DNA from 2 places in the Sulfitobacter sp. UBA4523 genome. Region 2 is predicted to be linked to the other one. Evidence: riboswitches for the same ligand, from Rfam matches in the RefSeq annotation. Region 2 holds a riboswitch; the other holds the start of a gene.

Region 1 (3,408 bases), on a different contig from region 2:
CTCCTGGTTCTCGAAATTCATCTCGACGCCCTGCTCCATCGCCTCTTTCATGCCGGCGTTGCGTGCCGCGATCCACGCGTCCATCTTCTCGATGGCCTCGTTGTTCCAGGCATCGTCTTCTTCGGTCCACGCCCCGATTTCACGCAGGTATTTCACCGTGCCTTCGTGCACAGGGATCGGGTTGGCATCCAGGAAGTTGCGGAAATGCTCCAGCGACATGCGGGTCGCCAGCGCGTGCGATCCTTTGTAGTTGTCGTGGGATTCATTCATCCACTTCGCCATGTTATAGACGAAATCCTCTTCTGCGGTGACCGGCACGGCATAGACGAAGTTCGACGTCATGGACTCGACACCCTTGGCGGTGCTCACCCCCATAGAGATGGTCGAGGGGATCGTCATGGGGCGGTAGCTCAGGTAGCCGTCCCAGCCTTCTTTGTTGGCGGGGTCCATCGGCAGCCAGCGAATGCTGCCCGGTGCGCCCTCCATTTCGGACAGGACGGAAGAGATCGGAGAGCAATAGGCCACATCGGACTTCCCCTCGACAACCGAACGACAGTTTTCACCGTAGCTGGAGGCCGGGACGAATTCGATCTTTTCCTGCGCTTCTTCTGGCGTCATGCCGATAAAGGCAGGCAGGGCCTGTGTGATCGCAGAGACAATCGCGGGCGAGAACACGCCAGAGGTGACGCGCACGCCGCCTTTGCCAATGTCTTCAAGGCTTTGCAACTCGGAATCGCCAGCCACAACAAAGCCCCAAGGCGTGTCGTTGTGGTGCCACAAGATCCGCTGCGGCATGGGTTTCGCCGAGGCGTAACCGCCGACCCCTTCCGCTTGCAACGCCATTTCCGACGCGGAAACCGACGCGATCGCGATGTCTTCGCGGTCGGTCAGACGTTTGTAGCGCATGGGCTCGCTGTCTTCGGGAACGATCCGCACGGTGGTGCCGGTTTCTTTTTGCAACGCGGGCCCCCAACCGTTGGTCGAGGCAAAGCTGCCTGTCGACGTGCCCGGCGTGGCAATCACGAGCATGCGCGGCCACTCATACTCCTGCGCCATCGCGACGCCCGAAAGCGCCATGGATACCGCAAAGGACCCGACAGCGGCCTTGGCAAAACGTGTCATATTCTTCATGTGGTCTCTCTCCCTGTTGTACATCTTTGGATTGTTCGGGATCGCAGGATCGCAGGCACCGCAAAAGCTACGGATGCCCATGCGCAGGACGCAGATGTGATCTTTGCAGATGTCACGCAGCACCTCCCAATGCTTGTCGCGACGCGTCCGGTATGACCCGTAAAACGGGCCAGAAAACGCATCCCCCCGAGTGTCGGCCCCCTCCTCCCGAGGGTATCCGACTCAATCTGTCAATCAGCCTAGGGGCAAGATATTTCGATGCCAATACCGCAGAACAGAACTTGATACCGCAGCCGCGCGGGGTCTTTGCGCGATCACCCCTAGTTTGCTGATGCCAAAGGGTTAACGCCCCAGAATATGGGAAATGTGACGTTACGTTGCTTTGGGTTACGAGGCGTTGTTTCGGCTGACAAGCGTCAGGAGGGCTGTCCAAACCGCACCCGTTTTGCCCAAAATATCGCCACCTTTGGTTGAATATTTTGCGGCTTGCACCGTTTGCCGAACTTGGCTACGCCTAAGGCAACGACGCTGCACACCCCCACGGGGGGCGCAGTTCCAACATCTATCCGTCGGGGTGCCCTAGGGGGCTGAGAGGTGCGTGCACCGACCCGTCGAACCTGATCCGGGCAATACCGGCGTAGGGAACGGGTATCTTTGTGCAACGGCCTTGGGTCCACGCCACAAAGCTCATTCTTGCGTCTGCTTGCCCACCACCGAAAGGCGAGCATGTGACCAAGACGACCCCCATTTCCCTGACCATCGCCGGATCCGACAGCGGCGGCGGTGCCGGTATTCAGGCCGATATCAAGGCGATGTCGGCCAATGGTGTCTATGCCGCCAGCGTGATCACCGCCGTGACCGCGCAGAACACGCGCAGCGTCAGCGCGGTACACGAGATCCCCGCCCCCATCGTCGCGGCCCAGATCGATGCGGTGCTGTCCGATCTTTCGGTGCAGTCGATCAAACTGGGCATGTTGTTTTCTCCGCAGATTATTCAGGCGGTGGCATCTGCGCTGTCCGCGTTTCGGGGGGCCGTCGTGGTCGATCCGGTGATGATCGCAAAATCCGGCGATGCGCTGTTGCAAGAAGACGCCGTCGCAGCGCTGATCGCGGATATCCTGCCGCGCGCCGATCTGCTGACCCCCAACCTGCCCGAAGCCGCCCGCCTGTTGAACCAGCCCGAGGCTGACAGCGCCGACCAGATGGTCACGCAGGCCCGGGCGTTGCTGGAAATGGGGCCAAAGGCGGTGCTGATGAAGGGCGGCCATAGCGCGGGCAATATCTGTAGCGACGCGCTGGTCACCGCAGAGCGTGTCACATGGCTCAGCGCGCCGCGCATCGACACGCGCAATACCCACGGGACGGGATGCACCTACGCCGCGGCCATCGCTGCGGGGCTGGCCCACGGCAAACCCCTTGGCGCGGCGGTACAGGCCGCACATGACTATCTGCACCGCGCCATCATCGCCGCCGATCAACTTGATATCGGCACGGGCCACGGGCCGGTGCATCACTTCCACGCGGTCTGGTCATGACGCAGGTCACCATCATCGGCGCGGGCGTCGCGGGGCTGTGTACCGCGCGTGTCTTGCTTGATCGCGGGATGCGCGTGCATCTGATCGACCGCGCCCGCCAACCCGGCCCGCAAGGGTGTTCTTGGTGGGCTGGCGGTATGCTCGCCCCGTTTTGCGAAGGCGAAAGCGCCGAGGAACCCGTGATCCGGCTGGGCCAAAGGGCGGCGGATTGGTGGGGGCAGCGCACCACATCGCTGCACCGACGCGGGTCGCTTGTAATCTCTCCGGCGCGGGACAGCAGCGATCTGACCCGCTTTGCCCGCCGCACGACAAGCCACCAAACCCTGACCGGTGCAGAGATCGCGGCGCTTGAACCCGACCTTGGCGACCGCTTTGCCAAAGCGCTCTATTTCCAGACCGAGGCCCACCTGTCGCCCCGCATTGCGCTGGCAGAGCTGTGGCGCGGGCTGGTGGCCGATGGGGCCAGTTTCGAACAGGGCGAGGCCGATCCTGAAGCGCTGGCGCAAGACGGCATCGTCGTTGATTGCCGCGGCTATCACGCGCGCGCCGATCTGCCTGATTTGCGCGGCGTGAAAGGGGAAATGGCGCTGCTGTCCTGCCCCGACATCGAGATCACCCGCCCCATCCGCGTGCTGCACCCACGTATGCCGATCTACCTCGTGCCGCGCGGTGACGGGATCTACATGCTCGGGGCCACGATGGTCGAAGGCCGCGCCGGTGCCTATGCCAGCGTGCGGTCCGT
Region 2 (3,408 bases):
GCAACAGCATATGGTCAAGCAGGACGCAGGCCATCATCGCTTCTCCCACCGGCACGGCGCGGATGCCAACGCAAGGGTCATGGCGACCTTTGGTGATGATCTGCGTATCTTCGCCGGTCTTGGTGATTGTCTTGCGTGTGGTCAGGATGCTTGACGTTGGCTTGACCGCGAAACGCAGCACGATGTCCTGACCGGTGCTGATGCCGCCCAGAATACCGCCCGCGTGGTTCGACGAATAGACAGGGCCGTCGGGGCCCATGCTGATCTCGTCCGCGTTCAGCTCTCCGGTCAGCATGGCGGCGGACATGCCTTCGCCAATCTCCACGCCTTTGACGGCGTTGATGCTCATCATCGCGGCGGCAAGATCGGTGTCGAGCTTGCCATAGACCGGCGCGCCAAGGCCGGCGGGCACGCCGCGCGCTGTCACCTCGATGATCGCACCGACGGACGATCCGGATTTGCGCAGACCGTCCAGATACGCCGCCCAGTCATCGGCCGCTTTGGCGTCGGGCACCCAGAACGGGTTCTGTTCGATCTGGTCCCAATCGAACGCATCGCGGTCGATCTTGTGCGGGCCCATCTGCACCATGTAGCCGGTGATCTGCACATTCGGCGCAATCGCCTTGATCGCTTCGCGCGCAAGGCCACCCGCCGCCACACGGGACGCGGTTTCACGTGCCGAGGACCGCCCGCCCCCGCGATAATCGCGGATGCCGTATTTCTGGAAATAGGTGATGTCGGCGTGACCGGGGCGGAACTTGTCCTTGATGTCGCCGTAGTCCTTTGACCGCTGGTCGGTGTTCTCGATCATCAGCTGGATCGGCGTGCCGGTGGTGACACCTTCGAACACGCCCGACAGGATCCGCACCTCATCCGCCTCGCGGCGCTGCGTGGTGTATTTGTTCTGCCCGGGTTTACGCTTGTCCATCCAGTGCTGGATCATCTCTTCGGTGATCGTCACACCGGGAGGGCAGCCGTCCACCGTGGCCCCCAAAGCAGGCCCGTGGCTTTCGCCCCAGGTGGTCACGCGGAAAAGATGGCCAAAGCTGTTGATCGACATGGGCGGTGCTCCTTTGGCGGTGATCCTTAACGGGGGCTGCACCATGCCTCAAGGGGTTTCACCTTGCGCGCGGGCGACAGGCGTTCTACCGATAAGACACCTCGGGGGGCCTGACAGGCTGAGATGTGCGCGCACGGACCCGTTGAACCTGAACCGGTTAACACCGGCGGAGGGAAGGTCTGGATACACCTCCAACGCTTTCTGACGCCGCATTTTGGAGGATGCCATGAAGTATCTTACACTTGCTGCCACCACGCTTTTCGCCACGCAGGCATGGGCCGAGACGCCCGAACTGGTGGTCTATACCTACGACAGCTTTGTCGCCGAATGGGGCCCCGGCCCCGTGATCGAAGCGGCCTTCGAGGCCGAATGCGCCTGCGATCTGAAATTCGTCGGTATGGGCGATGGCGCGGCGCTGCTGGCGCGGCTCAAGCTGGAAGGCGCGCGGTCTGACGCCGATCTGGTGCTGGGGCTTGATACCAGCCTGATCGCGGCGGCCAAGGAGACAGGGTTGTTCGCGCCCGCCACAGTGAACGCGGATTATGACCTGCCGGTCACATGGGAGGATGACAGCTTTGTCCCCTATGACTGGGGCTATTTCGCCTTTGTCCATAACGCCGATCTGACCCCGCCCGCGAATTTCCGCGCTCTGGCCGACAGTGACCTCAAGATCGTGATTCAGGACCCGCGGTCCTCTACCCCCGGTCTGGGCCTGCTGATGTGGGTCAAGGACGCTTATGGCGACGAGGCCCCTGCGATCTGGGAAGGTCTGGCGGATAACGTCGTGACCGTGACCAAGGGCTGGTCCGAAGCCTACGGCCTGTTTCTTGAGGGCGAGGCCGACATGGTGCTGAGCTATACCACATCCCCCGCTTACCACCTGATCGCCGAAGAGGACGCGACCAAAGCCGCCGCCGCCTTTGACGAAGGCCATTACATGCAGATCGAAGTGGTCGGCAAACTGGCAGGCAGCGACCAGCCCGAGCTGGCCGATCAGTTCATGCAGTTCATGGTATCGGACGCGGCGCAATCGGTGCTGCCCACGACCAACTGGATGTACCCCGCCGTTACGCCCCAAGGCGGGCTGCCCGAAGGCTATGAACAGTTGATCGAACCGGGCAAGGCGCTGCTGATCCCAAGCGATGACGTGCCCGCCCTGCGCGAGGAAGCATTGGCCGAATGGCTCTCCGCACTGTCGCAATAAGCACGAAATCCGGCATCAGCGCCGCCGTTCTGGTGGCGGCGCTGATCCTTGCTGCGGTGGGGGCGGTGCTGTGGCGGGCCGAGTTCGGCAGCGGGCTTGGCCCGGCCGATTGGTCCGCGATCCGGTTTACCGTGTTACAGGCCGCGCTTTCCGCCCTGCTGTCTACCATGCTGGCGATCCCTGTCGCCCGCGCCTTGGCGCGACGGCGCTTTGTCGGGCGCGGGTTGCTGGTCACGCTGCTGGGGGCTCCGTTCATCCTGCCGGTGATTGTCGCCGTGCTGGGGGTGCTTGCGGTCTTTGGCCGCGCGGGCTGGCTCAATGCGGTGCTGGCGGCGGTCGGATTGCCCGGCATCACGATCTACGGGCTGCACGGCGTGGTGCTGGCGCATGTCTTCTTCAACCTCCCGCTGGCCACGCGGCTGTTGTTGCAGGCGTGGCAGACCGTGCCCGCGGAACGGTTTCGGCTGGCCGCGCAGCTTGACCTGACCCCGCGCGCGGTATTCCGCAGCATCGAGCTTCCCCTACTGCGGCAAATCCTGCCCGGCACCCCAGCGTTGATCTTTGTGATCTGCCTGACCAGCTTTGCCGTCGCGCTGACCCTCGGCGGCGGCCCCCGCGCCACGACGATCGAGCTTGCGATCTATCAGGCGTTCCGTTTCGACTTTGACCTGAACCGTGCAGCGCTGCTGTCGCTGGTGCAGCTTGGCCTTGCCGGCAGCACCGCCGCGCTGGCGCTGTGGATTATCCCCGCGATCAGTCTGGGCGGCGGGCAGGACCGCCCCCTGCACCGCTGGGACGCACGTGGTGGGCTGCAACGGTGGCTCGACGCGCTGTTCATCACGTTGGCGGCGGGGTTTCTGCTGCTGCCCCTGACCTCGGTCGTGCTGCGCGGGGTGATCGGCCTGCCGCAAATGCCAGCCAGCGTGTGGCAGGCGGCGGGCACCTCTGTCACCGTGGCGCTGATCAGCGTGGTGGTCTTGCTGGCCTTGGCCTTGCCCCTTGCCGGATGGATCGCGACCCGCGCCCGCGGCGGGGTAGAGGCCGTGGGCCTCTTGGGTCTTGCGGCCTCTCCGCTGATGATCGGCACCGGCTGGTTCATTCTGATCAACCCTGTCGCCAGCCCCTTTGCGCTGGCCTTACCCGT

The links. A riboswitch is a leader RNA that binds a small molecule or an ion and turns the genes downstream of it on or off. The one in region 2 is predicted to bind thiamine pyrophosphate.
Region 1: another riboswitch for thiamine pyrophosphate. It lies ahead of thiD (bifunctional hydroxymethylpyrimidine kinase/phosphomethylpyrimidine kinase); the one in region 2 lies ahead of thiB (thiamine ABC transporter substrate binding subunit).

The regions. Positions count from the first base shown of each region.
Region 1 covers NZ_DGMH01000029.1:38,778-42,185, forward strand. The annotation lists gene B3849_RS07475 (TAXI family TRAP transporter solute-binding subunit) at 1-1,131, opposite strand, end outside; TPP riboswitch at 1,692-1,792, shown strand; gene thiD (bifunctional hydroxymethylpyrimidine kinase/phosphomethylpyrimidine kinase) at 1,860-2,666, shown strand; gene B3849_RS07485 (FAD-dependent oxidoreductase) at 2,663-3,408, shown strand, end outside.
Region 2 covers NZ_DGMH01000023.1:19,037-22,444, forward strand. The annotation lists gene aroC (chorismate synthase) at 1-1,060, opposite strand, end outside; TPP riboswitch at 1,153-1,252, shown strand; gene thiB (thiamine ABC transporter substrate binding subunit) at 1,287-2,264, shown strand; gene B3849_RS05760 (thiamine/thiamine pyrophosphate ABC transporter permease ThiP) at 2,240-3,408, shown strand, end outside.